Regions from separate parts of the Bradyrhizobium sp. G127 genome, predicted to be linked through region 2. Evidence: predicted binding sites of a transcription regulator. Region 2 holds the regulator's gene; each other region holds the start of a gene.
The links. The regulator LexA, encoded in region 2, represses DNA repair genes until DNA is damaged. The targets are predictions, from matches to a motif close to TGTTCNNNNTGTGTTCNG.

Region 1: a site for LexA is predicted at 3,710-3,727, ahead of LVY71_RS22470 (PA0069 family radical SAM protein). Genes of this name have one in related genera too.
Region 3: a site for LexA is predicted at 4,003-4,020, ahead of radA (DNA repair protein RadA). Genes of this name have one in related genera too.

What each region holds. Positions count from the first base shown of each region.
Region 1 is NZ_JAKFGN010000003.1:603,730-613,652, reverse strand. It holds gene LVY71_RS22480 (glycosyltransferase family 39 protein) at 7-1,533, opposite strand; gene rnhB (ribonuclease HII) at 1,605-2,360, opposite strand; gene LVY71_RS22470 (PA0069 family radical SAM protein) at 2,528-3,688, opposite strand; gene LVY71_RS22465 (glycosyltransferase family protein) at 3,877-4,449, shown strand; gene LVY71_RS22460 (bifunctional helix-turn-helix transcriptional regulator/GNAT family N-acetyltransferase) at 4,516-5,451, shown strand; gene moaB (molybdenum cofactor biosynthesis protein B) at 5,641-6,195, opposite strand; gene ypfJ (KPN_02809 family neutral zinc metallopeptidase) at 6,332-7,273, opposite strand; gene LVY71_RS22445 (site-specific DNA-methyltransferase) at 7,674-8,807, shown strand; gene LVY71_RS22440 (flavin-dependent oxidoreductase) at 8,888-9,923, shown strand, end outside.
Region 2 is NZ_JAKFGN010000002.1:308,401-318,323, forward strand. It holds gene LVY71_RS13400 (peptidylprolyl isomerase) at 1-1,737, shown strand, start outside; gene trpD (anthranilate phosphoribosyltransferase) at 1,778-2,791, shown strand; gene trpC (indole-3-glycerol phosphate synthase TrpC) at 2,805-3,626, shown strand; gene moaC (cyclic pyranopterin monophosphate synthase MoaC) at 3,699-4,136, shown strand; gene LVY71_RS13420 (molybdopterin molybdotransferase MoeA) at 4,147-5,355, shown strand; gene lexA (transcriptional repressor LexA) at 5,548-6,255, shown strand; gene LVY71_RS13430 (ComEC/Rec2 family competence protein) at 6,270-8,549, opposite strand; gene LVY71_RS13435 (glutamine--tRNA ligase/YqeY domain fusion protein) at 8,777-9,923, opposite strand, start outside.
Region 3 is NZ_JAKFGN010000001.1:2,360,041-2,369,963, reverse strand. It holds gene LVY71_RS11180 (cyclopropane fatty acid synthase) at 1-231, shown strand, start outside; gene LVY71_RS11175 (replicative DNA helicase) at 383-1,882, shown strand; gene alr (alanine racemase) at 1,978-3,147, shown strand; gene cnbZ (2-amino-5-chloromuconate deaminase CnbZ) at 3,166-3,924, shown strand; gene radA (DNA repair protein RadA) at 4,053-5,495, shown strand; gene LVY71_RS11155 (CvpA family protein) at 5,764-6,408, shown strand; gene purF (amidophosphoribosyltransferase) at 6,453-7,970, shown strand; gene LVY71_RS11145 (class I SAM-dependent methyltransferase) at 8,008-8,622, opposite strand; gene LVY71_RS11140 (GNAT family N-acetyltransferase) at 8,636-9,112, opposite strand; gene LVY71_RS11135 (SDR family NAD(P)-dependent oxidoreductase) at 9,316-9,923, shown strand, end outside.

The DNA.
Region 1 (9,923 bases), on a different contig from region 2:
CCCCAGTTATCGCAGCCCTTGCGTCGCACGCTGCGGACGGACAATGGCCCAGCCGATCCGCAGCAGGCTCTGACGGCCGCGAACCGTATATTCGAATGCCCGCGGCACTTCCGGCACGAGGCCGGGAAATCGTTGCGCGATATCAGCCGGCGGCGTGCCCGCCGTGTCCGCCGCGCGCCAGACCACCACACCGCCGTTTTCGCTGAACAGCGCGGGCGTGATCCACGGTGTCCGCTGTGGCGTCGCATCGAGCATCACATGCGGACGCGACGGCGCGGCGAAACCGATCAGGGTCGTGAATTGCGGATCGCCCGCCACCGCCGCAAGCGGACGGCCGGTGCGCCGCTCGAAATTCTCGCCGAAGAAGAGCCCGATCTCCCGCGCAGGCAGCGAGGTCCTGACCTCGCCGCCGCCGATCCACGGCTGAACGAACGTCAGACCAAGCACAACGGCGACCGGCGCCGCCATGATGAGAAGCCAGACCGACCGCAGGAACTGTTGCCGGCGCAGCGCGATCAAGTCGCCCGATGCGACGATGACCGCCAGACCCGCCAGCAGCAGCGCGATGCCGTCGCCGCCGATGACCTGCTCCTTGCCGAACAGCGCCGCGATCAGGCTGAGCGCGAACGGAGGGACCAGCGCAAAAACGTAGACGAACAGCCGCGCGAAGGGATCGACCGGCGGACGATAGATGATCGGCGCGTCATCCGGCGTTCGATCAAGGTAACGCGAATTGAAGATCAGCAGCAGTGCAACGCCTGACAGCGCGAACAGCAGGCCTGTCAGCAGCCCACCCCATCCGAACAGCCTGTTCTGAAAATCCGTCACCGCAGGCAACGAGGGCAGCGCCACCGCGTCCGCGCGCACCAGCCAGATGACATATGGCAGCACCAGCACGATCAGGACGATGGCTGCATATAAAGGGTCAGCCGATGCCAACGCGCGCCGGCCCTTTCGCGTCGCCAGCACGAAACCGCCCAGCAACATCAGCAACGGGATTGCCGCCGCGGTGGTCAACAGCAGCAAAGCGGTCTCGACCGGCAGCAGGAACCAGGCGCTGCGCCGTCCCTGCCCGATGATCTGCCACGTATGCAGCAGCACCAGCGCCCAAAGCGGCCGCGCCAGAATCAGCGGGCCGAATTCAGCGCCGGGAAAGGAGAAGGCCGTGATGGTCGACGTCAGCAATATGACGAGGACCGCCTGTTGCGCGCCGACAATGGCGCTGCTCAACTTGAACAGCGCCCAAAACGTTACGATGAAGCAAAGCTGCGACAGCAGATAGACGCCGAAGATGTGATTGCCGGACAGCCGGAGCGCGACGTCAGCCAGCCAGAATGCGGCCGGAGGGCCGAGATCGGTCCCTACCTGGTACTCCCTGCCGAACGCGAGCACCGTCGCAACATCGCCCGGCGGACTTCCGTATAGCAGCCACGGCAGAAACAGCCACAACCCTGCCTGCGCCAGCACCACGAGCCAGAAAATCAGGCGGGGCCGGGCACGGACCAGTTCGACGATCAGGGAAGTGAAACGCATGAAACGCATGAACCGGCCTTGGAGGGACGTTCAGTGATAAAGCGCGCCGCGCAGCGAGGCAACCGAACCGCTTACGCGGTCAGGACAACATCCTCAGATATCGTCGCTGTTTCGATCGCTGCGGGGACTATGGCGTCCTCGAATCCGTGCTTGCGGCGCGCGGCGGCGACCGGCGCGAAAAAACGGCGATGATGAATGGTCGGCCCGAGCCGGTCGAGCGCGTCGAGATGAGCCGGGACACCGTAGCCCATGTGCTGATCGAAGCCATAGCCGGGATGGTCCTGCGCCAGCCGGCACATCAGCCGATCGCGCGAAACTTTTGCAACGATCGACGCCGCGGCAATCGACACCACGAGGCCGTCGCCGCCGATCACCGCCTCGCAGTCGCAGGGCGTATCCAGCCGGTCGCGGCCATCGACGAAGACATGCTTCGGCGGTTCGGGCAGCGAATGCACCGCCCGGGCCAGCGCCCACAGCGATGCGCGCAGGATATTGTCGCGCTCGATCCGCGAGGGCGGCGCGAGAGCGACCGAGACCAGCGCGGTTGCGCAAATTTCCTCGAACAATTCCTCCCGGCGCTCGCGCGTCAGACGCTTGGAATCGTCGAGGCCTTTGGGAATCCGCTTCGGGTCGAGGATCACGGCCGCCGCGACCACAGGCCCCGCCAGCGGACCGCGCCCAGCCTCGTCACACCCCGCGACCGGCCAGACGCCGCGCTTCAGCAATGCACGTTCCCGGCGAAAGGTGGGTGACGCCACCGTGATCACGCCCTTGCGCGGCGCGCTTTTCGCTGTCTTTGGAACCGGTGTGGATTTGTCCCGAATCATGCCGGGATGCTGCGGCTGCGGGCGCGGCCCCGCAAGCCGGAAATGTCATCAATGCCCGTTATTCAGAGACGCGGGGCATCACATCTTGTGCGGAATGCTGCCCTGCTACCTCTCCCCGCCTGCGGAGAGAGGTGAGGAGCACTCTTCACCACCAATCGCGTCAGCTCTTAAAACAGATCCAACTGTTCGTTGCCGCGCTTGGGCCGCGCGAAGTGAGCGGTGGTCAATTTGGAACGACGCTTGTTGAGACCGAGTTTCTCGCAGGCGATCTCGAAACGCCGGCCGATCATCCAGGCCATCGGCCCGGTGCCCTTCATGCGCGTGCCCCATTGCGAGTCGTAATCGCGGCCGTCGCGCATGTCTCGGATCAGCGTGAAGACGTGCCGGTACCGGTCCGGATAATTCGCCATCAACCATTCGCGGAACAGATCGCGGACTTCGAGCGGCAGCCGCAACAATACGTAGCTCGCTTCCTTGACGCCGGCATGCGCGGCCGCGTCAAGAATACGCTCGATCTCTGAATCGTTCAGCGCAGGAATCACCGGCGCCACCATGACAGTGGTCGGAATGCCCGCTTCCGATAGTTGCCGCAACGCCTCAAGCCGCTTCTGCGGAGTCGAGGCGCGGGGTTCCATGGTTCGCGCGAGTTTCGGATCGAGCGACGTCACCGAAATCGCCACCTTGGCGAGATTGCGCTTTGCCATCCGCGCGAGAATGTCGATGTCGCGCGTCACCAGCGCCGACTTGGTGACGATGCCGACGGGATGTGCGGTGCGCTCCAGAACCTCGAGAATACCGCGCATGATTTTGCGCTCGCGCTCGATCGGTTGATAAGGATCGGTGTTGGTGCCGATCGCGATCATGCGCGGCTCGTAGCCCGGCGCGGCCAGTTCCTTCTCCAGCAATTCCGGAGCGTCGGGCTTGGCATACAGCCTGGATTCGAAATCCAGTCCGGGTGACAGTCCGAGATAGGCGTGGGTCGGCCGCGCGAAACAATAGACGCAGCCGTGCTCGCAGCCCCGATAGGGATTGATAGAGCGGTCGAACCCGATGTCCGGCGAATCGTTGCGGGTGATAACCTTTCGCGCGGTGTCGACGCTGACAGTGGTCTTGAACGGCGGCAGTTCTTCAAGGCTTTGCCACCCGTCATCGAAGGTGACGCGAGCTTCCGCCTCAAACCGCCCGCTGGCGTTGGATTGTGCGCCTCGGCCCCTGCGCCGCTCGCGGTCGATAGCGACTTCAATTTCGGGAAAAGGAGAAGGAACACCCGCCGGTTCGGAGGGCGCCGTCACCGGCGGGTGTTTGAGGGCATGGGATGCGCGGCTCATACTCCCAACATAACAGCGAATGAGAACAAAACAAGAACTTCAATCTGCTGTCCTCAAGGATTTTCTGATCAGTGCCTGCATATTGCGAATGCCGCAAAAAGCTGCACCTGACGGGCTGTTCTGAGTGTGACAAGATGATAACGAATGCCGCATCAAGCATTTGACGGATAGCGTTCCAGCACCGACCCATGATCAGCGTTGTCATTCCCACCGAAGGCGTCGAGCAACCTGTCGTTGCCACCCTCGCTGCCCTCGTTCCCGGGGCGGCTGCGGGAATCGTCCAGAAGGTGGTCCTGGTCGACCGGCCCGGTTCCGAAACGATCGAGCGGGTGGCCGACATCGCGGGCTGCGATTTCCTGAAATTCGACGGCTCGCGGGCGGCGGCGCTTGCGGCAGGCGCGGAACAAAGCCGGTCGCCATGGCTGATGTTCCTGCTCCCCGGGGCGGTGCTGGAAGCCGGCTGGATCGACGAAGCCGCCCAGTTCATGCAGCGGGTGTCGCTGAGCGGACGTCAGCGCGCTGGCATCTTCCGCTATGCGCGTTCGCCTTATGAAGAAGCGACGGTCCGGGACGGCGTGCGGCTGCTGACCCGCTTCATCTCCGGCCCTTCCGCCGATCAAGGCCTGCTGATTTCCCGCGATCACTATGAGCGGGTCGGCGGCTACGCCCCCGCCGCGCGCCGCGCCGAGGCCAAGCTGATCTCAAAACTCGGCCGCACGGGCCGCGCCGTGCTGCGGACCAAGATTTTCGTGGCCGCCTGATAATAGTTGACTCCGTCAACAATATCTCGAAAATGCCCGTCGGTGCAAGACGAGGCATTGTCCGTGATGGACGCGCATACCAAAGCAGAACAGGAAGCAAAAATCGCCGCCATCCGGCGATTCAACCGTTTCTACACGCGAAAGATCGGCGTGCTTGAGCAGCACCTGCTCGAAAGCCCCTTCACGCTGACGGAAGCCCGAGTGCTGTTCGAACTCGCGCATCGCGACGGCGTTCTTGCCAAGGACATCGGAGCCGAACTCGGCCTCGACCCCGGCTACCTGAGCCGCATTATCCAATCCTTCACGAAAAAGGGGCTGGTGACCCGCAAGCCGGAGCCGTCCGACCGCAGGCAGGTCAAGCTGGCACTTACCGCCAAAGGCAAACAGGCCTTCGATCGCCTTGACCGCACCTCCCATCAGGAGGTCGGGAAGATGATTGACAAATTGCCCGGCGACGGGGGAGAGCGCCTCCTGCAGGCGATGACTGTTATCGAATGTTTGCTCGATGACGAAGCGCCTCGGCCGGATCTGAAACTGCGCACGCACAGGCCGGGCGACATGGGTTGGGTGGTGCAACAGCACGGCAGGCTCTACTCAGAAGAATTTGGCTGGGACATTTCATTCGAAGGCATGGTCGCCGAGATCGCCGCGCAATTCCTGAAACAATTCGACCCGGCGAGCGAACGCTGCTGGATCGCCGAGATCGACGGCAGACAGGTCGGCTCGGTGTTTCTGGTCAGGCAATCGGACGAAGTGGCGAAGCTGCGGCTGCTCATCGTCGATCCGGCGGGACGCGGTCTTGGCCTCGGCAAGCGGCTGGTCGATGAATGCATCGCGTTCGCGCGGAGTTGCGGCTATCGCAGGATCACGCTGTGGACGCAGAGCATGCTGCTGGCCGCCCGCGGAATCTATGAAAGCGCGGGTTTCGTGCGCACCGCCATCGAACCGCATCGCAGCTTCGGACAGGACCTGATCGGCGAAACGTGGGAGCTCGACTTGTGATGCCCCGGCGGCGCGAACCCGAACATTGCGTTACGCCGGATATCATCAGGTTTCACAGGATCAACGCGCGGCGGCTTCGTCTCGAAGCACGCGGCGAAATGTGCCGCATGCTGCATGAGGGTCTTGCGAAAATCATCCGGAAGTTATTTCGAAGACGCTGACATTCCACGCCTCGATATGATCGCCCGGTCAGCTTTTTGCCTTGCCGCGCTTCAGGTGCTCGTCCAGCCGCGGCATGATCTCGACAAAGTTGCAGGGCTTGGTGCGGTAGTCGAGCTGATGCGCAAGGATACCGTCCCAGCCATCCTTGCACGCACCGGGCGACCCCGGCAGACAGAAGACGTAAGTCGCGCCGGCGACGCCAGCCGTCGCGCGGCTCTGGATGGTCGACGTGCCGATCTTGGCGTAGCTCATCATGTGAAACGCAATCGAGAAACCGTCCATTCGTTTCTCGAACAGCGGCTCGATGGCTTCCGGCGTCACGTCGCGTCCCGTGAAGCCGGTGCCGCCAGTGGTAATGACGACATCGACGCCGGGATCGGCGATCCATGCTTTAACCTTGGCGCGGATCGCCTCGACGTCATCGGTCACGATGTCACGCGCGGCAAGGCGATGACCCGCAGCCGTGAGGCGATCCGCCAGCGTCATGCCCGACTTGTCGTCGGCCAGTGCGCGCGAATCGGACACCGTCAACACCGCGATGTTGAGCGGAACGAATTTCCTTGTCTCGTCGACGGCAACCATGGAGTTCGATCCTTAGCCGTCACCCTGAGGTGCGGGGCGATTCTTGCGCCGAGCCTCGAAGGGCGACGACGTTTTGCATCGTCATCCTTCGAGGCTCGCCAAGCGGCTCGCGCCTCAGGATAACGGATCCGGCTTATCAGAGACTAACACCCGGCGCGAACGTGTTGCAGGCCTGTACGGAGCCCTGCTGATAGCCGGTCATGAACCATCGCTTGCGCTGCGCGGCAGAGCCGTGAGTGAAGGAATCCGGCACGACGCGGCCCTGCGTCTGCCGCTGCAATGTGTCATCGCCAATTGCCGACGCTGTCTGCAACGCCGCATCGATGTCCCCTGCTTCGAGGAATCCGGGACGCTTCTTCTCCTCACGATTGACCCAGACGCCGGAGAGGCAATCGGCCTGCAATTCAACGCGCACCTGGATGGCGTTCGCTTGCGCCTTGCTCCCGGCCTGTTCCTGCATCTGGCGCGCCTTATCCAGGATCCCCAGCAGGTTCTGGATGTGGTGGCCGGCTTCGTGCGCGATGATGTAGGCGGCCGTGAACTTGCATGCGTTGCCGGAGCAACCCCGGAACCGGGTCTCAACCTCGCGGAAGAATCCGGTGTCGAGGAAAATCTGCCTGTCGGGCGGACAATAGAACGGACCCATCGCCGACTGCGCCATGCCGCAGCGTCCGCCATTGGTGGCATTTTTGAACAGCACGATGCGCGGCCCGCGATAGGTCTGGCCGCTTGCCGAAAAGATTTCGCTCCATCGGTCGTCGATCTCCCCAAGCACGCCTGCGATCATGCTGCCCATCTCGTCGGTGGGCGCGCCCTTGGAGGGAGCGGATCGGCGGTCGGTCTGATAGGTCGGGGCCTGCTGCTGGCCGCCGGTCAGAATCTCCGCGCCGCCGATCAGAATGCGGGGATCGATGCCGACCGCCCAGCCGATCAGGCCGAGCACGATCACGGTTCCAATGCCGAGGCCGCCACCGCCGCCCATCGGGAATCCGAATCCGCCGCCACCCCCGCCGAAGCCGCCGCCGTCATCGCGGCGATCATCGATATTGTCGCTGCGGCGGAAATCGTCATAACGCATCGGAAGTCTCCTCAACCGGGCGGGCGCGCCATGACCACAACGCGATGGAGCCGCAAAGTATCCTGTTAACGATTCATACAGCGCCCGGCAAAAATTGCCTAGTGCGGCGTAGCATTGTCTCATCCGGCATTTCGATGTGTTTCAACTCCGCGACATGAATGCCGGCTGAATTTCTCCGCGAAAAACGCGCAGCGCCAGCAAATCCAGCCATCAGACCGAGTTGATTGCAGCAACGCGTGCGCAGCAATTCGCAACGCGACACGAATCCGGAATCAATTTCGGATTAATGACAAACATGATTTCGATTAAGCCGATTTTTACCTTGGGCATTCATGGTGGTGACAGTCGGATTTGTTAGTCCCGCGTCGCCGACTGCGTCGCCTGAGTCAGGTTTTGAGTCATGGTTGTGTCGCGTCGCGGGGCGTCTGCAAGGGCGCCCCGCACTCAATTTGAAGTGCCATCCAGTTCGCAGATCGTCATTGGCGATTGCGTCGCCGAGATGTCGAAATTGCCGGCCGGTTCCGTCGATCTGGTATTCGCGGATCCGCCGTACAATCTGCAACTGAAGGGCGATTTGAAGCGCCCTGACGAATCTCATGTCGATGCCGTCAACAACGACTGGGACAAGTTCTCATCCTTCGCCGCTTACGACGATTTCACGCGCGCATGGCTCCTGGCCTGCCGCCGCATCATGAAGCCGTCGGCAACGCTGTGGGTGATCGGCTCCTATCACAACATTTTCCGCGTCGGCGCGATCATGCAGGACCTCGGCTTCTGGGTTCTCAATGATATTGTCTGGCGCAAGTCCAATCCGATGCCGAACTTCCGCGGCCGCCGCTTCACCAATGCGCACGAAACCATGATCTGGGCCGCGCGCGACGAGAACGCCAAGGGTTACACCTTCAATTACGAAGCGCTGAAAGCCGCCAACGAGGACGTGCAGGCGCGCTCCGACTGGCTGATCCCGCTCTGCACCGGCGACGAGCGCCTCAAGGGCGGCGACGGCAAGAAGGTTCATCCGACGCAGAAGCCGGAAGGCCTGCTCGCGCGCGTGCTGCTGTCGTCCTCGAAGCCTGGCGACCTCGTGATCGATCCGTTCAACGGCACCGGCACCACCGGCGCTGTCGCCAAACGCCTCGGCCGCCGCTACATCGGCTTCGAGCGTGACAAGACCTACGCCCAAGCCGCCGAAGCACGCATCGCGGCCATCGAGCCGCTGCCGGAAGCGACATTGGCTCCGTTCATGACCGCGCGCGGCGCACCGCGCGTCGCGTTTTCAGAACTGGTCGAGCGTGGCATGATCGTGCCCGGCACCAAGCTGGTCGATTCCAAGAAGAGGCACGCCGCACTGGTCCGCGCCGACGGCGCAATCATGCTCGGCGACAAGGTCGGCTCGATCCACCGCATGGGCGCCTTGGCGCAGGGCGCCGAAGCCTGCAACGGCTGGTCGTTCTGGCATGTGGAGACCAAGAAGGGTCTCCGCCTGATCGATGAACTTCGCGCCGAGATCCGCAGCGAGATGGCGGCGGGGTAAGCCGCCGTTTTTTGCCTTTCGCAATTGCCCACTTTCCCGGTCCTGTGTCATGACACCTCCCAAAGTCGGGAGCGTGCACCATGACCATTCTCATCGCAGGCGGCGGCATCGGCGGGCTGACGCTCGCGCTCAGTCTCCATCAGGTCGGTATTCCCTGCCGCATCTTCGAGAGCGTGCCGGAACTGAAACCGCTTGGCGTCGGCATCAACGTGCTGCCCCATGCGGTGCGCGAACTGACCGAGCTCGGCCTGCTCGGCAAACTGGACGCCGCCGGCGTCCGCACCCGGGAACTGTCCTACTTCTCAAAGCGTGGGAAACCGATCTGGACCGAGCCGCGGGGGCTCGATGCCGGATACAAGTGGCCGCAGGTCTCGATCCATCGCGGCGTGCTGCAACAGATTCTGCTCGACGCGGTGATCGAGCGTCTCGGCCGTGACAGCCTGCTGAACAGCCATCACCTTGCCAACTACACCGATACACCGGACGGCGTGTCCGCGCGCTTTGTCGACAAGGCAACCGGTGACGACGCTGGCACCTACGACGGCACCCTGCTGATCGCCGCCGACGGCATTCATTCCGCGGTACGCAACAAGCTCTATCCCCACGAAGGCGCGCCAATCTGGAACGGGCGCATTCTCTGGCGTGGCATCTCCGAGAGCGACGCGTTTCTTTCTGGCCGCACCATGATCATGGCGGGCCACGAAAGCCTGAAGTTCGTCTGCTATCCGATCTCGGCTCAGCTGCCGAACGGAAAATTCCGCATCAACTGGATCGCCGAACGCTACTTTCCGCCGAACCACCAGTGGCGGCGCGAGGATTATAATCGGGCGGCGAAACTCGACGAATTCCTGCCATGGTTCGAGGACTGGCGCTTCGACTGGCTGGACGTGCCCAGGCTGATCCGCAATTGCGATCATGCCTACGAGTATCCACTGGTGGATCGCGACCCGCTCGACCGCTGGACCTTCGGCAACGTGACGCTGCTCGGCGATGCCGCCCATCCGATGTACCCGATCGGGTCCAACGGCGCATCGCAGGCGATCCTCGACGCGCGGGTGCTGACGCGGGAAATTCTCGCCCACGGCGAAACGCCCGCAGCGCTTGCCGCCTATGAGG
Region 2 (9,923 bases):
GAGCAATTCCGCAATCTGTTCACCGACAAGCTCCAGCAGATCGGCCGCCGCTTCGGACGTCCGATCACGATGGAGCAGGCGCGCCAGTTCGGCCTCGACCGCCAGGTACTTCAGGAAGTGATCGCGGACGCCGCCCTCGACGAGAACGTGCGCCGTCTGGGTCTCGGACAATCAGACGCCGACGTGGTGCGGGTGATTTCAAACGATCCGAACTTCAAGGGTCTCGACGGCCGGTTCGAGCATGAGCGGTTCGTGCAGATCATTCGTCAGGCCGGCTACACCGAGCAGCGCTACATCGCCGAGCAGCGCCGCCGTTCGCTGCGCACCCAGATCACCGGCACAATCACCGCCGGTCTTGAGCCGCCGAAGACCCAGCTCGAAGCGCTGGTCCGCTTCCAGAACGAACAGCGCTCGGCCGAATACATCCGGCTGACCGCGGCGCAGGCAGGCACCATCGAAGCGCCCTCGCCCGAAGCGCTTGCCGCATACTTCGAAGACCGCAAGCAACTGTTCCGCGCGCCGGAGTATCGCAAGATCGCGGTGCTGGCGCTGACGCCCGACGAACTCGCCAAGAAGATCGAGGTATCGGACGACGATGCAAAGAAGGTGTTCGAGCAGCGCCGTGAGCGTTACGCGACGCCGGAAAAGCGTCAGGTCTTGCAGATCCCGTTTCAGAATCCGGACGAGGCGAAAGCCGCAAGCGACCGCATCGCCGCCGGGACATCGTTCGAGGACATCGCCAAGGAGCGCAACCTCACGCCGAGCGACATCGATCTCGGCAACGTGACCAGAGCCGGCATGGATGCCGCGCTCGCGGATGCCGCGTTTGCGCTGGCGCCGGGCGCCGTCAGTCCGCCGGTGAAGGGCGCGCTGGTGACCGCGCTGCTCAAGGTCACCAAGGTCGAGCCGGGCACCAACCCCAGCTATGAAAGCCTCGCCGCGCAGATCAAACGCGAGATCGCGGTCGAGCGGGCGCGGGCGCAGTTGCAGGACCTGCACAACAAGATCGAGGACGAGCGCGGCGGCGGATCAAACATCGCCGAGGCCGCGCAGAAGCTCGGCCTCACCGCCGTCACGATCGAGGCCGTCGACCGCTCCGGCCGCGGCCCCGACGGCAAGCCGGTGACCGGCCTGCCGCAGGGCATCGACATCATCGCCCCCGCCTTCGCCAGCAATATCGGCGTCGAGAACGAGCCGGCGCAGTTCAATGGCGGCGAAGTCTGGTTCGACGTGCTCGGCATCACACCGTCGCGCGAACGCCCGCTCGACGAAGTAAAGGCGCAGGTCGAAGTCCGCTGGCGGGACGAACAGGTCGCGACGCGGCTCCGCGCCAAGTCCGCGGAGATCGTCGAGAAGCTGAACAAGGGCGCCAAGTTCGACGCCGAAGCTGCGGCGGCCGGCGTAAAGGTTGAAACGGCGGCGCTGTTCAAGCGCGACGCGGACCCCAAGGGCGTGCCCGAGCAGCTGGTGGCGGCAGCGTTCCGCACGCCGAAGGACGGCAACGGTCAGGCTGAAGGTGCCGGCGGAAGCGACTGGCTGGTGTTCAAGGTGACCGACGTCGTCGTGCCGGCGGTCGATCTCGCCTCCGAGGACGTCAAGAAGCTGAAGGACAATCTTCGCCAGGCGGAAGCCGAGGAGCAGCTCGCCGCCTATGTGACCAAGCTTGAGACCGAGATCGGCGTCACGATCAACCAGAACGCGTTTGCGGTGGCGACCGGCGCAGCCTCGACTCAATGACGCTCTCAAAATCGGAAGTCATCCTACCTAAAGCGAAATCATGGACGATCTGAAAGTTACCATCGGAAAAGTCGCGACCGGCGCGGCGCTGACGCGCGAGGAAGCGGCGGCGGCGTTCGACCGCATGATGTCCGGAGAAGCGACGCCGTCGCAAATGGGCGGCCTGCTAATGGCGCTGCGCGTGCGCGGCGAGACCGTCGATGAAATCACCGGCGCGGTCTCCGCGATGCGCGCCAAGATGCTCACCGTAAAAGCCCCGCCCGACGCGGTCGACATCGTCGGCACTGGCGGCGACGGCTCCGGCTCGGTCAACGTCTCGACCTGCGCGTCGTTCATTCTCGCAGGCACCGGCGTGCCGGTCGCCAAGCACGGCAACCGCGCGCTATCATCGAAATCCGGCGCGGCCGACGCGCTGGCGGCGCTCGGCGTCAACATCAACATCACGCCGGACGACGTCGGCCGCTGCATTGCCGAGGTCGGCATCGGCTTCATGTTCGCACCGACGCATCATCCGGCGATGAAGAATGTCGGCCCCACCCGCGTCGAACTCGCCACCCGCACTATCTTCAACCTGCTCGGACCGCTGTCCAATCCAGCCGGGGTCAAACGGCAGATGGTCGGTGTGTTCTCCAAGCACTGGGTCGAGCCGCTGGCGCAGGTGCTGAAGAACCTCGGCGCGGAGTCGATCTGGGTCGTGCACGGCTCCGACGGTCTCGACGAGATCACCCTCACCGGCCCGACCTACGTCGCGGCGCTAGAGAAGGGCAACATCCGCACCTTCGAAGTCACACCCGAGGATGCCGGGCTGCCGCGCGCCACCAGTGAGGAACTCAAGGGCGGCGACGCCGAGGCCAATGCCAGCGCTCTGCGCGATGTACTGGACGGCAAGCCCGGCGCCTATCGCAATGTCGCGCTGATCAACGCCGCCGCGGCGCTCGTGGTTGCAGGGCAAGCGAAAGACCTCAAGGAAGGCGTTGCGCTCGGCACCAAGGCGCTGGACACTGGCGCTGCGACCGACCGGCTGACGCGCCTCGTCGCCGTCTCCAATGCTTGAGGAAGAACTGCCCTTGTCGGACATCCTCACCAAGATCGAAGCCTACAAGCGCGAGGAAATCGCCATAGCCAAGCGCGCGTGTTCGTTCGGCGAGATGGAGGCGCGCGCCAAGGCCGCGCCCGCCCCGCGCGGGTTCGTCAAGGCTATCCGCGCGAAACATGCCAGTGGCGACTATGCACTGATCGCCGAGATCAAGAAGGCCTCGCCGTCCAAGGGGCTCATTCGCGCCGACTTCGATCCGCCGGCGCTGGCGAAAGCCTATGAGGCCGGCGGCGCGGCCTGTCTCTCGGTGCTGACCGATACGCCCTCGTTTCAGGGCTCGCTGGATTTCATGGTCGCCGCACGCGCCGCCGTTTCGTTGCCGGTGCTGCGCAAGGATTTCATGTACGACACCTATCAGGTGGCGGAAGCCCGCGCGCACGGCGCGGATTGCATTCTCATCATCATGGCCGCGCTCGACGATGCTGCGGCCAAGGACATCGAGGAGGACGCTTTCGCGCGCGGCATGGACGTGCTGCTCGAAGTTCATAACCGCGAAGAACTCGACCGCGCGCTCAAGCTGCGCTCGCCGCTGCTTGGCGTGAACAACCGCAACCTGCGCACCTTCGAGACCACGCTCGCCACCAGCGAAGACCTCGCGCCGCTGATCCCGAAGGATCGCATCAGCGTCGGCGAAAGCGGTATCTTCGCGCCGGAGGATCTGGCGCGGCTCGCCAAGGTCGGCATGGCTACTTTCCTTGTCGGCGAAAGTCTGATGCGGCAGGCCGACGTAACCGCAGCGACCCGCACGCTGCTGGCACGCAACGATGCGCAACGCGCCACCGGGACGCGCTGAGCCGTGGCCAAGGAAAAATCAAAGAAGACTGGTGCCGCCCTCACCCATATCGACGCCAAGGGCGAGGCGCGCATGGTGGACGTTTCCGCCAAGCCGGATACCGAGCGGGTGGCAGTAGCCGAGGGCCATGTCGTCATGACCCGCAAGACTCTCGATCTCATCGTCAAGGGCAATGCCGCCAAGGGCGACGTGCTCGGCACTGCGCGTGTCGCCGGCATCATGGCGGCCAAGCGCACCTCCGACCTCATTCCGCTGTGTCATCCGCTGGCACTGTCGAAAGTCACGCTCGACATCACGCCGGACACCAAGCTGCCCGGCTGCCGCGTCCGCGCAACCGTGAAGGTCAAGGGGCCGACCGGCGTCGAGATGGAGGCGCTGACCGCGGTGTCGGTGGCATGTCTCACCATCTACGACATGGTGAAAGCCGTCGAGCGCGGCATTCACATCGAAGGCGTCCGTCTGGTCGAGAAGAAGGGCGGAAAGTCCGGTCACTATCTGGCGGACTACTGAGGATTTCACCATGGCGCTGATGCCGGTCGCCGAGGCCTATGCCGCCATTCTCAAGGACGTCAAGGCACTGCCCGAAGAGACGGCCGCGCTCACCGACGCCTTCCACCGCACACTGTCGCGCGACATCGCCGCGCTCCGCACGCAGCCGCCCGCCGCCATGTCGGCGATGGACGGTTATGCGGTGCACGCAGCAGATGCGGTGCCCGGCGCACGATTGAAGGTGATCGGCGAAGTCGCTGCGGGCCGGCCTTTCAACGAGACGGTTCACGCCGGACAGGCGGCGCGCATCTTCACCGGCGGTGTCATGCCCGACGGTGCGGATACCGTTGTCATTCAGGAAGACGCCACCCGCGACGGCGACTTCGTGATCGTCAACGCAGCCATCGCGGCAGGCAGGAATGTCCGCGCGGCGGGCATCGACTTCCGCGAGGGCGACATGCTTCTGCCACGCGGCACCCTGCTGTCCGACCGCTCCGTCGCGCTGGCGGCCGGAATGAACCATCCGCGGCTCCCGGTGCACCGCCGCCCGCGTGTAGCGATCCTGGCCACCGGCGACGAACTGGTGGCGCCGGGCGCAACGCCCGGCCCCGGCCAGATCATTTCCAGCAATGTCTTCGCGCTGACCGCGCTGGTCCGCAGCGAGGGCGCGGAGCCGATCGATCTCGGCGTCGCGCGCGACACGCTTGAGGCGACGTCCAGCAGCATCCGACGCGCGCGCGATCTCGGCGTCGATGTGCTCGTCACCACCGGCGGCGCGTCGGTGGGCGATCACGATTATGTTCAGGAGGCGCTGAGGGCCGAAGGCGTCGACATCGCATTCTGGAAGATCGCGCTGCGCCCCGGCAAGCCGATGATGCACGGACGGCTGAAGTCGATGCGGGTGCTCGGCCTGCCCGGCAATCCGGTGTCGTCCTACATCTGCGCCTTCGTGTTTCTGGTGCCGCTGATCCGCGCGCTGTCGGGACGCACGCAGATCGATCACGTGGCCGAGCGTGCCGTGCTCGGACACGACCTGCCGGCCAACGACAAACGTCAGGATTATCTGCGCGCGCGAGCCGCACCCGGCCCGGACGGCCTGCCGGTGGCATCCTCGGTGGGCGCGCAGGACAGCTCCCTGGTGGCCAATCTGGCGGCGGCCAACGTGCTGATTGTCCGGCCCCCTTTCGCGCCCGCCGCCCCAGCCGGCTCCCCCTGCACGATCCTGCGGCTGCCGCGCTGAACCATCTGCATTCCGTCGCGCGCCGTTGACCTGAAATTAAGGGGTTGCGGAACACATATGGAACAGATAGTGTTCGTTCATGCTTTGTTTCGACTGACTCGCAACTCCTGATCACCCTTCAAAATGGGCCCAGAGAGGCGCGATACCGGCAGCTCGAAACTTCAAGAGTCGCGGGACCAGGGACCTTTTCAGATGCTGACACGCAAACAGTACGAGCTTCTTCGCTTCATCAACGAGCGGCTGAAGGAAGCTGGCGTTCCGCCCTCGTTCGACGAGATGAAGGATGCGCTGGATCTGCGCTCCAAGTCCGGTATTCACCGGCTGATTACTGCGCTCGAGGAGCGCGGCTTCATCCGCAGGCTGGCCAACCGCGCCCGCGCCATCGAAGTCATCAAGCTCCCTGAACTGGGCGTCAATCCCGGCGGTGCACGCCGCGGCTTCACCCCGAGCGTCATCGAAGGCAATCTCGGCAAGGTCCGCTCCAATCCGTCTGCCGGTCCTGACGAGGATGCGAGCTTTCCGGTCTCGGTGCCGATGATGGGGCGGATCGCGGCGGGTACACCGATCGAGGCGCTGCAAACCCGCAGCCACAACATCAGCGTGCCGCCCGACATGCTCGGCTCCGGCGAGCATTACGCGCTCGAAGTGCGCGGCGACTCGATGATGGAGGCCGGCATCCTCGACGGCGACACCGTGCTGATTCAACGCAACGAGAGCGCTGACACCGGCGACATCGTGGTGGCGCTGATCGATGAGGAAGAAGCCACCCTGAAGCGCTTCCGGCGGCGCGGCGCATCCATCGCGCTCGAGCCCGCTAACTCGGCCTATGAAGTCCGCATCCTGCCGCCCAACCGCGTACGGATTCAGGGCAAGCTGGTCGGACTCGTCCGCAAGTACTGAGACGGATCGCTGGATCAATCGTCCGGCTGCAGGTCGCTTTCCGCAGGCGTCGCATCGACCGACTGCGCGGGACGGCCGGGCCGAGCGACAGGCACAGCCGCGTCGTCCTCTGCAATGGCTGGTGACCACGGACGATCGACGCCGCGGGGCCGGATCGCCGTGATTGCGTAGCCCTCAGCCATCTTGCGCAGGGCGAGCGGTCCTCGTCGCTTCAGCATTTCCTGATCCAACACCAGAGCGGCGCAATCGGTTGGCGGCTGCCGCAACGTCACGATCATAGCGGCGCGTGTGCAATCGTCCGAGAAAGCCTCCGGTTTCAGCGTCAACGCAATGATCGCGCCGTCAGCGGCCTGCACCACGCAACCTGAACCGTCGCATGACACGCCTTCCGTCAGCGACGGATCGGCGGCGTTGCGTGCATCGGCATCGGCCGCAAGCCATTCCCGCGACAGAAACGTATCTTTCGCCGTGCGCATCAGCCGCAGCCTGCCGTCCTTGGCGCGCACGCCGACGGTTTGTCCGTCGCCCGCCACCAGAATGTCCGGCTGCGGCGTGGTGAGCGCCCACAGCGCTGCCAGCGCAACGAGCCCTGCTCCGGCCCAGCGCAGCGGCGTACGCAACAGGCCCAAGACAATGATGCCCATGCTCATCGCCGCCAGCGGACCGGCGCCGAATGCCGCCAGCCGCCCGATCGCGCCCGGCAACGCCGCGACCCATTGCGACACCGCAACCATCCAGCCGATGCCGAGATCCATCAGCCGCCAGAACACGCCATCGAAGCCGAACGGCATGGCCAGCAGCCCCAGCAAACCTGCGGGCATCACCAGCACCGACACCACCGGCATCGCGGCGAGATTGGCCACCACGCCGTAAGGCGTCACGCGATGAAAATGAAACGCCGCGTAAGGCATGGTCGCAAGGCCAGCGACCAGCGACGCCAGCGCCAGCATGGTAATTTCCCGCCCGCCCCACAATGCCGCGCGCGCCACCTGAGAATTGTCCGGCGACGCGAACAGGTTCGGCATGCCGAGTTGCACCAGCGCCACAAGCCCGAGCGTGGCGGCGAACGACATCTGGAAACTCGGATGCACCAGCGCCTCCGGCGCGATGATAAGAACGATCATCGCCGCCACCGCGAGGGTGCGGAACGTGATGGCACGGCGATCCACCATCACCGCGATCAGCACCACCGCCGTCATGAAAAACGAGCGCTGGGTCGCAACCTCCGCCCCTGACAGCAGCAGATAGAATGCGGCTGCGAGGAAGGCCGCTGCCGCCGACCACTTCTTGATCGGGAACGTCACGGTCAGCGCGGGAAACAGCGCGAGCAACGCCCGCACCGCGAAGAACACCACGCCCGCCACCACGGCCATGTGATAGCCGGAGATCGACAGCACATGGCCCAATCCAGAGATGAACATGGCGTCGTTGACCGGCGCGGAAATCGCGTCGCGGCGGCCGGTCAAAAGCGCGGTGGCGATGGCGCGCGAATCGCCGCTCAGCACGCTGCGGATGCGCGCGTCGATCGCGTCGCGCATGTTCTGCATCGTCGCAGCATAACGCAGATACGCGCCTCCGGGGCGCGGCGCTTCGATCATCCTGATCGTGCCCATCGCGAAGCCCGATGCGCCGATGCCCTGAAAGTACATATCGCGGCCAAAGTCGTAGCTGCCCGGCCGCAGCGGCGACAGCGGCGGCTGCAATCGCGCTTTCAGTTCTACGAAACTGCCGACCGCCGGTGCGGTGCCCTTTTTGACCGAGAGCCGCACGCGCTCGAGTTTCACCTCACTGCGCGGAGATTCCATCTCCTCCACGCGCAACACGAAGCGGTCGGTGCGTTCGCGCTCGTCATGGGTTTCGACAAACCCCTTCATGGCAACGGAGAACATCGGCCGCGCCAGCACACCATGGGCGACCCGCGCGGTCTTCAGCGCAGCCGTGGCGAAGCCCGCCGACAACGCAGCCAGCATCACAACAAACGGAAAGACCGGATGCTGCCGCGCCAGGAAGGCGGCGATACAGAGCGCTGCCGCAGTCGCTGCAGCAACAGACGCCACCGGCTCGCGCTCCGCCGCGAAATACAAGGCGATGCCGGTGCCGAATGCGACCGGCACCCATGGCAGCAAACGGCCCGGCCCCGCTTCCGCGCGCAGCCAGCTTTTGAGAGCTTCGATCCACGACGACCAAACGCCGATGCCGCTGTCGGCGGCCGCTCCGGCACGCGCCGCATCGCGCGGCGGCCAGGTGCTGACCTGGCCGTGCGTCCGCCGCCGATCGCTGTCCCGACTGGCCATCGCGCCGCCCCGTCCGCGCGTTGCAGTGACGGGATGCTACTGACGAGCCGCCAGCCGGAACAGCGGAACGGATGCAGAATGCGCGGCTATATCTTCAGGCGATTGCCCGAACCTGCAACGCCACGCTTGATGAGAGAACGGCTCTCTGCCCTTCATGGCCGGGCCTGTCCCGGCCATGACGAACTCTGGCGAAGCGCCAAAATGCATTGGCGGCATTTGAGCTGGTCTCAGCCTTCTGACGCGACCTTGGCCCACGTATCGCGCAGGCCAACGGTGCGGTTGAACACCAGCTTGCCCGGCGTGGAGTCCCTGTCGCGGCAGAAGTACCCCTGCCGCTCGAACTGCATCGCGCCAGCTTCATCCGCGCCGGTCAGCGCAGGCTCGACGATGGCATTGACCACTTCGAGCGATGCCGGATTGACCTGCTCCGCGAAATTGGTGGCATCGGGCTGCGGCGCCGTGAACAGCAGATTGTAGATCCTCACTTCCGCCGGCACGCCGTGCGCGGCGCTGACCCAGTGGATCGTGCCCTTAACCTTGCGGCCATCGGGCGCGTTGCCGCCCCGCGTTTCGGGATCGTAGGTGCAACGCAGTTCGACCACGTCGCCCGCTGCGCTCTTGATGACGTCGCGGCAGGTGATGAAATAGCCGTAGCGCAGCCGCACTTCCCTGCCCGGTGCAAGACGGAAGAACTTCTTCGGCGGATTTTCCATGAAATCGTCGTGCTCGATGTAGAGCTCGCGGCCAAATGGAATCTGCCGCGTGCCGAGCGACGGCATTTCGGGATGGTTGACGGCGTCGAGCTGCTCGATCTGTCCTTCGGGATAATTCTCGATCACCACCTTGAGCGGACGCAGCACCGCCATGCGGCGCGGCGCGGTCTTGTTCAGCGTCTCGCGGACCACGAAATCGAACATGCCGATATCCACGGTGCTGTTCGACTTTGCGACGCCGATCCGCTTGACGAATTCGCGCAGCGCTTCGGCCGGCACGCCGCGCCGCTGCAAGCCCGCAAGCGTCGGCATGCGCGGATCGTCCCAGCCGGAGACGTGACCGCCGCGCACCAGTTCGGTGAGCACGCGTTTGGAGAGCAGCGTGTGGGTGACGTTGAGCCGCGCGAATTCATACTGGCGGGGCCGCGACGGCACCGGCAGGTTCTCGATGCACCAGTCGTAGAGCGGGCGGTGATCGGCGAATTCCAGCGTACAGATCGAGTGGGTGACGTGCTCGATGGCGTCGGATTGGCCGTGCGCGAAATCGTAGCTCGGATAAATGCACCACTTGTCGCCGGTGCGCGGATGGTGCGCATGGAGAATACGGTAGAGCACCGGATCGCGCAGGTTGATGTTGCCCGAGGTCATGTCGATCTTGGCG
Region 3 (9,923 bases), on a different contig from region 2:
CGCGAGGAGGCAGCCAAACTCTACGACGAGCGCTTTGTCCGGATGTGGGAATTTTATCTAGCGTCGTCTGAAATGTCGTTCCGCAAGCAGAACGTCATGGTGTTCCAGATCCAGCTCACCAAAAAGCAGGACGCGGTTCCGCTCACGCGCGATTACATCGCCCTGGAAGAACAGCGGTTGCGCGGGGTTGAGGCGGCGAAACGCCCCTTGCTGCGGCTGGCGGGCGAATAGTCACGGTCAAGCTCCATCGCCTTTGCATACCGCCGCGTCCACACATCTGTGGGCGGCGTGTGTATAAGCTGACAACGTGCTTTCGCGCGGCCCTGTGGCGGTGCCAGATACGCGCCCCGCATTCGCCGAATTGGAAGCATACTCCGTCGCTATGGCCATTACTGATTCGAACATTATCAAGCTCGCGCCGGAAGCCGGCACGCCGGCCTACCGGACTGCGCCTCACAATATCGAGGCCGAACAGGGACTTCTCGGCGCCATTCTGGTCAACAACGACGCCTTTTATCGCGTCTCGGATTTCCTCGAGCCGAAGCATTTCTTCGAGCCGATCCATCAGCTGATCTTCGAGACCGCGGCAAGCATCATCCGCGCCGGCAAGGTCGCGACCCCGGTGACGTTGAAGACCTTTCTTCCGGCTGACACCGACCTGGGCGGCATGACGGTGGCGCAATATCTCGCGCGTCTCGCTGCCGAAGCGACCACCATCATCAATGCGCAGGACTATGGACGGACGATCTACGATCTTTCGATCCGGCGCGATCTCATTCGCCTCGGCGAAGACATGGTCAACGTCGCCTTCGACGCGCCGGTGGATTTCGCGCCGCGCGCGCAGATCGAGGACGCGGAAAAGAAGCTCTACGACCTGGCCGAGTCCGGCCGCTATGACGGCGGCTTCCAGAAATTCTCGCAGGCGCTGACCATCGCGGTCGACATGGCCGCGGCGGCTTACAGCCGCGATGGCAATTTGTCGGGACTGGCCTCGGGCCTGCGCGACATGGACATCAAGATGGGTGGCTTGCAATCGTCCGACCTCATCATCCTCGCCGGACGCCCTGCCATGGGCAAAACGGCGCTGGCGACCAACATCGCTTACAACGTCGCGCGGTCCTGGCGCGGCGAATTGCAAGCCGACGGCCAGATGAAATCGGTCAACGGCGGCATCGTGGGCTTCTTCTCGCTCGAAATGTCGGCGGAGCAGCTCGCCACGCGTATTCTGTCCGAGCGCACTGGAATCTCATCGAGTTCGATCCGCCGCGGCGGCATCAGCGAGCAGGATTTCGACAAGATCCGCGACCACTCGATCGAGATGCAGAACCTGCCGTTCTATGTCGACGACGGCGGCGGCCTGTCGATCTCGCAACTGACCGCGCGCGCGCGGCGGCTGAAGCGGCAAAAGGGTCTCGACCTGCTCATCATCGACTACATCCAGCTGCTGTCGGGATCGGGCCGCCGTTCCGACAACCGCGTGCAGGAAATCACCGAAATCACCACCGGCCTGAAAGCGCTGGCGAAGGAATTGAACGTTCCCATCATCGCGCTGTCGCAGTTGTCGCGTCAGGTCGAAAGCCGCGACGACAAGCGTCCGCAACTGTCGGACCTGCGTGAATCGGGATCGATCGAGCAGGACGCCGACGTGGTGCTGTTCGTGTATCGCGAGGAATACTACCTGCAGAGCAAGGAGCCGCGCATCGGCACGCCCGAGCACGAGAAGTGGCAGTTCGACATGTCGCTGGTCCACGGCAAGGCCGAAGTGATTATCGGCAAACAGCGTCACGGCCCCACCGGCACGATCAATCTGCAATTCGACGCCAACGTCACGCGGTTCGGCGACCTCTCCCATGACGGCCAGTTGCCCGAACGGTTTGGCTAGGCGATTCTAACTTTAGTCCACAATTGCTCCGTAAAGAGTGTGCTAGAGTCTGGTTCAGCTTTGCTGAATCACACGCTTCGTATTTTGTTGGGCCAATGACTCTCGTTTCCGACACCAAATCCATCGACGCCGCTGCAAACAAGCCCGCCGCTACAGCACCTGCAGGCGTGACCGGCGTGCTGACGATCGATCTCGACGCCATCGTCGCCAACTGGCGCAAGCTCAACAGCCAGGCCATCCCTGCCGACTGCGCCGCCGTGGTGAAGGCGGATGCCTATGGTTGCGGGATCACGCAGGTCAGCCGCGCGCTGGCCAAAGCCGGATGCAGGACATTCTTCGTCGCGACGCTCGACGAGGCGCGCGCGGTGCGCGAGGTCACGCCGACATCGGCTATCTATGTACTCGACGGATTCTTTCCGGGCTCGGGCGATCTTTATGCGAAGTTCGATTGCCGCCCAGTGATCGGCGATGCCACCGAACTCGCCGAATGGGATGCGTTCCGCACCACCAGCGGCTGGGAAGGCCCTGCTGCGATTCATATCGACACCGGCATGAACCGCCTCGGCTTCCGCATCGCGGATGCGCAGGCGCTGGAGCCGCGCATCAAGAACGGCAATCACGGCTTCTCGCTGGTGATGAGTCATCTCGTCAGCGCCGAAGTGCTCGGCGACCCGATTAACGGGCGCCAGGTCGCGGCCTTCCGCGAAATCGCATCGCTGTTTTCCGGCGTCCCCGCCTCATTGGCCAATTCGTCCGGCATCTTTCTTGGATCGCAATTCCATTTCGATCTGGTGCGGCCGGGTGCTGCGCTCTACGGCGTCAACCCGACGCCGGAAGCCGACACACCGATGCTGCCGGTGGTCGATCTCAGGGTGCGCGTGGCGCAAACGCGCGCCATCGAGAAAGGCGAAACGGTCGGCTACGGAGCCACATGGACCGCGCGGCATCCGACGCGGCTTGCCATCGTTACCGCCGGTTACGCCGATGGATACTTTCGCGCGGCGGGCGGCATCGACAATGTGCGCAGCGCCGAGGTGATGGTGGCAGGGCAGCGCTGCCCGATTGCTGGACGCATCTCGATGGACCTGATGGCGATCGATGTCACCGACGTTCCGCCCGGTGCGATCCGGCGCGGCGGCATGGTGACGCTGATCGGCGAAGGCATCACGGTGGACGAGCTCGCGCATCATTTCGGCACCATCGGCTATGAGGTGCTGACCAGCCTCGGCAAGCGCTATGCGCGCGTCTACAAGGGCGGCGACTGAACCACGAAAGGATCGGCAATGCCTGACGTGATGGAGTTCAAACCGGGCGATTACAGATTCATCGTCTCCCCCGGCGGACCGTTTTCCGCCGGCGTTGCCGCGATGCCGGGCTTCGGGTTGCGCAGGGTACGCTTTCTTCATCCGATTCCGATGGCCGACGGCTTTGCCTTCATCAAACGGCATCTCGGGCATGAGGGCAGGCCGGTGACGGCCCTTGCTGCATGCGAGTTGCGCTCGCCAGCCGCCATGACCGGTGAGCAGTTCCAGAAATTCAACGGCGAATATCTGAAGACACTGCATGACTGGGGATGCAAGGCCGGCGAGATCAATCCGCTGGCGCGCAGCAACCTCGCACCGATCACCGAAATCCCCAATGAGGCGATGTTCTTCGCCTTCACCTACACCGTTCCGGAATCCGGCGCGTCGGGCGATTTTCTGATCTCGGGAAAACCGGAAATCCGCGATGGCGCGCCGCCTGCGGAGCGCATTGTCGGCGGTCGCGACGTGTCATTGAAGGGGCTCGAGGTCAAAGCACGCTTTGTGATGGACGCGATGCGCGAGCGTGTCGCCGCACTCGGTTGCGACTGGGCGCGCGTGACCGCAGCGCAAATCTACACCGTCCATGACGTCCGCCCCCTGCTCGACACCGTATTCGCCGAATCCAGCATCAGTCAGATCGGCCTGGCCTGGTATCCGGCGTGGCCGCCGGTCATCGGCATGGAGTTCGAGGTGGATGTCCGCAGCGTGCGGGCGGAGCTCGTGATTGCGGGGCGCTGAGTTTGCAGGCGAGCTTCTGACGAAAAGCTTCGATGACAAGCGACGTGCGAATTCTGGATTGACTTTTGGCGCAAGATAGCGAACAAAAGAAGAACATTCTCAGACCACTTTTTCTCAGGACCTTCTTGATGGCCCGCCCCGCAGCTCTCTCCTTCGTCTGCCAGAATTGCGGCGCGGCCTATAACAAGTGGCAGGGCAAGTGCGAGTCCTGCAGCGAGTGGAACACGCTGTCTGAAGAAGACCCGACCGGCGCTATCTCGGTGCCCGCCAACCTGCGCGCCAAGCGCAAGGGCCGCCTGTTCGCGCTCCAGACATTGACCGGTGCCAGCCCGGAGCCCCCGCGCCTGCCGTCCGGCATGGCCGAACTCGATCGGGTGACCGGAGGCGGCTTCGTGCGCGGCTCGGTGCTGCTGATGGCGGGCGATCCTGGCATCGGCAAATCAACCTTGCTCACTCAGGCCACCAGCCTGCTCGCCCGCGCCGGTCATCGCGCGGTCTATATTTCCGGCGAAGAAGCCGTTGGCCAAGTGCGGCTGCGCGCCGAACGTCTCGGCCTCGCCGATGCCGCTGTGCAGCTTGCGTCGGAGACCTCGGTCGAGGACATCATCGCCACGCTGTCGGAAGGCCAGCCGCCTCGCCTCGTGGTCATCGACTCGATCCAGACCATGTGGACCGACACGGTGGAATCGGCTCCCGGCACGGTGACGCAGGTTCGGGCCTCGGCGCAGGCGCTCATCCGCTTCGCCAAGAAATCCGGTGCGGCGCTGATCCTTGTCGGCCATGTCACCAAGGACGGCCAGATCGCCGGCCCGCGCGTGGTCGAGCACATGGTCGATGCCGTGCTCTCGTTCGAAGGTGAAGGCTCGCAGCAGTTCCGCATCCTGCGGGCGGTGAAAAACCGCTTCGGCCCCACCGACGAGATCGGCGTGTTCGAGATGACCGGCCTCGGCCTGCGCGAGGTCTCCAATCCGTCCGAACTGTTCCTGTCGGAGCGCGATCTCGGCAGTCCCGGCACCGCCGTTTTCGCCGGCATCGAGGGCACACGGCCCGTGCTGGTGGAATTGCAGGCGCTGGTCGCGCCGACCACGCTCGGCACGCCGCGGCGTGCCGTGGTGGGCTGGGATTCCAGCCGCCTGTCGATGGTGCTGGCGGTGCTGGAAGCGCATTGCGGGGTCAAGCTGTCGGGCTACGACGTCTATTTCAACGTCGCCGGCGGATTGCGCATCAACGAGCCGGCGGCCGATCTTGCCGCCGCCGCTGCCTTGGTGTCATCGCTGGTCAATGCGCCGCTGCCGGTCGATGCGGTCTATTTCGGCGAAATCTCGCTGTCGGGCGCGGTGCGTCCGGTGGCCCAGACCTCGGCGCGGCTCAAGGAAGCGGCCAAGCTCGGCTTCGGCCGCGCGGTGCTGCCCGAGAATGCAAGGGGTGATGCTGGCAGCGATGCGGGGCTGTCCCTCGCCAGCGTCGGTTCGCTCACCTCGCTGGTCGCGGACATCGCCGCGAAGGGCCGCAAAGCCACAGCTGCCGCAAAAACCACTGCGGAAGCCGGATTCAGACCGGATGATGACTAAAGGCGAGGTGACGCTCGCATGACCGGGCGCTATATAATCCGCGCCCGGCCGTGACCTCGAAACCTGTCAGCCAGCCCGCCGATACCGTCCGTTAACTGAATCGGACGATCAACGGGAGCGATCCGGTTTTGACGGTGTGATGCTGGGGGTTGCGGGTTCCCGGCCCTTGCGGGACGTGCCATATGGCCGTCAGCTAACCGGGCGCAAGACGACCCGATTCGCGGTTCTTGTGGCGGCTCTTGAAACTGAAAGCGGACCTGACCAGCCGATGCCGATCACGCTTCTCGACATTATCGTCCTTGCTGTGATGCTGTTGTCGGGCCTGCTGGCGATGATCCGCGGCTTCATGCGCGAAATCCTGTCGATCGCAGCGTGGGGCGCGGCCGCGCTGACCACGCTCTATGCCTATCAGAAGCTGCTGCCGACCGCGAAAACCTACTTCAACAACGACACCGTCGCGGCCATCGCCGTGGTGGCCGGGGTGTTCATTCTCACGCTGATCGTGGTCTCGATCATCACCGTGCGCATCTCGGACATGATCCTGGATTCACGCATCGGCGCGCTCGACCGCACCCTTGGTTTCCTGTTCGGCCTCGCCCGCGGCCTGCTCATCATGGTGGTCGCATTCCTTTTCTTCGCCTGGCTGGTGCCGGACAAACAACAGCCCGAATGGGTTCGTAATGCCAAGTCGCGAGTGATGTTGCAGGGAACCGGCGATTGGCTGATGTCGCTCTTGCCGGACGACCCCGAGAACACCATCTTGAAGAGGTTCAAGAAAAAGGGCGACGAGGAGCAGACCGATGCTGCTCCCGAACCGCGCACGACGGCAACGGTGGGGAACGATGGCGGGTATGGAAAATCGGCTCGTGACGGGCTGAAGCAGTTGATCGAAGGCAAAGCCGCAGGACGCTAGGCTCAGTGCCAGTTCTGCCTCATACGAAGGGCGCGGTGGACCATATGAAAAACCCCTCTGGCGATGCGAGCAACCCGCCCCAAAATCCCGATACCGACCTCGACTGGGATCTCGATAAAGACCTCAACGGCGACACGCTCCGCGAGGAATGCGGCGTGTTCGGCATCTTCGGCCACCCCGACGCCGCGGCCATCACGGCGCTGGGCCTTCATGCCCTTCAGCATCGCGGCCAGGAAGCCGCCGGCATCGTCACCTACGACAACGGTCGCTTCCACTCCGAACGGCGTCTCGGTCTCGTCGGCGACACCTTCTCCCGCGCTGAAGTTATTTCGCGCCTCCCGGGCAACATGGCCGTCGGCCACGTCCGTTACTCCACCACCGGCGGCACTATCCTGCGCAACGTGCAGCCGCTGTTCGCCGAACTTAACGCCGGCGGCTTCGCCGTCGCTCACAACGGCAACCTCACCAACGGCCTGACGCTACGGCGCGAACTTGTCCGCCACGGCACGGTGATGCAATCCACCACCGATACCGAGGTGATCCTGCATCTGGTGGCGCAGTCCAAGCGCGGCCGTTTCATCGAGCGCTACATCGAAGCCTTGCGCGCCATCGAAGGCGCCTACGCGCTGGTGTCGCTCACCAACAAGAAGCTGGTCGGCGCGCGCGATCCGCTCGGCATCCGCCCGCTGGTGCTCGGCGAACTCGACGGCTGTCCGATCCTCGCGTCGGAAACCTGCGCGCTCGACATCATCGGCGCGAAATATATTCGCGACATCGAACCCGGCGAAGTGATCGTGTTCGACGAACACGGCCAGGAAATCCACAAGCCGTTCCCGCCGATGCCGCCCCGCCCGTGCATCTTCGAATACATCTATTTCGCCCGGCCGGACTCGGTCGTCGGCGGCCGCTCGGTCTACGAAGTCCGCAAGAATTTCGGCGCGCAGCTCGCGCGTGAAAGCCACGTCGATGTGGATGTCATCGTGCCGGTGCCGGATTCCGGCGTTCCTGCCGCGGTCGGCTACAGCCAGTATTCCGGCGTGCCGTTCGAACTCGGCATCATCCGCAACCACTATGTCGGCCGTACCTTCATCCAGCCGACCCAAAGCGTGCGCGAACTCGGCGTGCGCATGAAGCACGCGCCCAACCGCGCGGCCATCGAAGGCAAGCGCATCATCCTGATCGACGACTCGCTGGTGCGCGGCACCACGTCGAAGAAGATCGTCCGCATGATGCGCGACGCCGGCGCCAGGGAAGTCCATTTCCGCCTTGCCTCGCCGCCGATCATCAATCCCGACTATTACGGCATCGACCTGCCGGACCGGGGCGGCCTGCTTGCCGCGACCCATACGCTGGAAGAAATGCGCGACATCATCGGCGCGGATTCGCTGGCATTCCTGTCGATCGACGGCATGTATCGCGCCATGGGTTATCCGGGCCGCGACCCGGCCAATCCGAAGTTCTCGGATCATTGCTTCACCGGCGCTTATCCGACCCACCTCACCGACCAGACCCAGGTCGAACCGCAGCCGCGGCAATTGTCGCTGCTGGCCGAGGCGAGCTGAATCTTCGGCGTTTCGGTAATGCTGCCTGCGTCCGGCTTCAGTTGGACCGCTTTTGCATAAGCCAGACCGTCAGGCCGCCGCAGTCCTGATCTTCGGGTACATAGCTCACGACATCGAAGCCGTGCGCCCTGGCGAGTTTCTCATAGTCCGCGGGATCAAGGCTGGCATGATACAATGCCTCTCCCTGATACTCGCCAATCGCCTCGCCGGCCGCGGGTCCGCTCGTAAACATCAGCGCCGCTCCGGGTTCGGCATGGGCGCGAAAGACGCCCCACATCGCGCACTGATCGTCCGGCGTCAGATGAAAGAAGCTGTTCCAGGCGATGATCCCGCCGAAGCGGCGATCAAGGCGGAGATCGCGCATATCAGCGACGATCCATTCGTACGCGGGAAAGCGCGACCGGCACAGATCGATCAGCGTCGGCGATGAATCCACGCCTGTAACGCGATGCCCCGCCTCAATCAGGAAGCGCGCGACCGGCTCGCCCGATCCGCATCCGAGATCGAGCACGGTCGCGCTCTTGGGCATCGCGGCCCTGAAGCGCTCCATCCACGCGCGTTCGACAAGCCGCTTGCCTCGATCCTCGTCGAAGGCCGCCGCATGGCGTTCGTACAAGGCTCCGATATTTTTGGAAGAAGAATGCCAGGACATTGATTGCTCCCTGTCACAACATTCGCACCATGAACCGCACGCCCTCGTCGCGATAACTGCGCAGCTTTTCTGCCAGCGCCGGGACTTGCGTCTGCTCAAAGCCCTGACGCCGCCAGAACCCGGCCGATCCATTCACCGCCACCAGGGACATGGTGTGCAGCCCCGCCTCGCGGGCCCGATCTGCAAGCTTCCTGACGATCGACGCGGCGGCACCGGTGCCGCGCGCATACGGCGCCAGCGCGAGATCGTGGATGTAATACGTTGACGGCGGCGCAGGCAGTTCACCGAGCAGGGAATTGAGCGGTGGCGCGTCGAACTCCCGCCACGGATGGCTAAGCACATAGGCTGCGACGCTTTCAGCCGCCGCATATACATGGCAGCCCGCCGGATAAAGTCTCAATCGCTCAGCAAAGACTGCGTCGTCTTCCGGATAGGCCTGATGAATGGTGGCGGAGAGCGCGCAGGTTGCCTGAAGGTCGTCCGCTGTCATGGGACGCCACTGGCGGGCGGAGGGATCATACCGGGTCATGGCGGCCGTCTAGCATAAATAGCCCTGTCATGGCCGGGCTTGTCCCGGCCATTCATGTCTGTAATACCCCTGTCGGAACACGTGAATGCCCGTTTCATGGATGAGGCTCTGCTGTTGTTTTAACGGCGATGACTCGGGCGGGCCAATCCAGAGACAGCGCCGCAATGACCCAACCCCTCTCCTCCCGCATCGCTCTCGTCACCGGCGCATCGCGCGGCATCGGCTACGCCACGGCGCGCGCGCTGGCGCGGGCCGGTGCGCATATCGTTGCCGTGGCGCGGACACAGGGCGGCCTCGAAGAACTCGACGACGCCATTCGCACCGACGGCGGGACCGCGACTCTCGTGCCGCTCGATATGACAGACATGGACGGCATCGCCCGGCTGGGCGCGGCGCTGCATGAACGCCACGGCAAGCTCGACATTCTCGTCGGCAACGCCGGCGTATCCGGAACCTCATCACCGCTCGGTCATACCGATCCGAAATACTGGGACAAGGTGATGGCGGTGAATGCCACCGCAAACTTCCAGCTGATCCGCTGCATGGAGCCGCTGCTGCAAAAGTCCGACGCCGGACGCGCGGTGTTCATCACATCTGGCGCGGCCCACAAGGCCATTGCCTATATGGGACCTTACGCTGCGTCGAAGGCGGCGCTCGATGCGTTGGTGCGGGTCTGGGCCAACGAGACCGCCACCACAAATATCCGCGCCAATCTGTTCAGCCCCGGACCGATCCGCACCCGCATGCGCGCCACCGTGATGCCGGGCGAAGA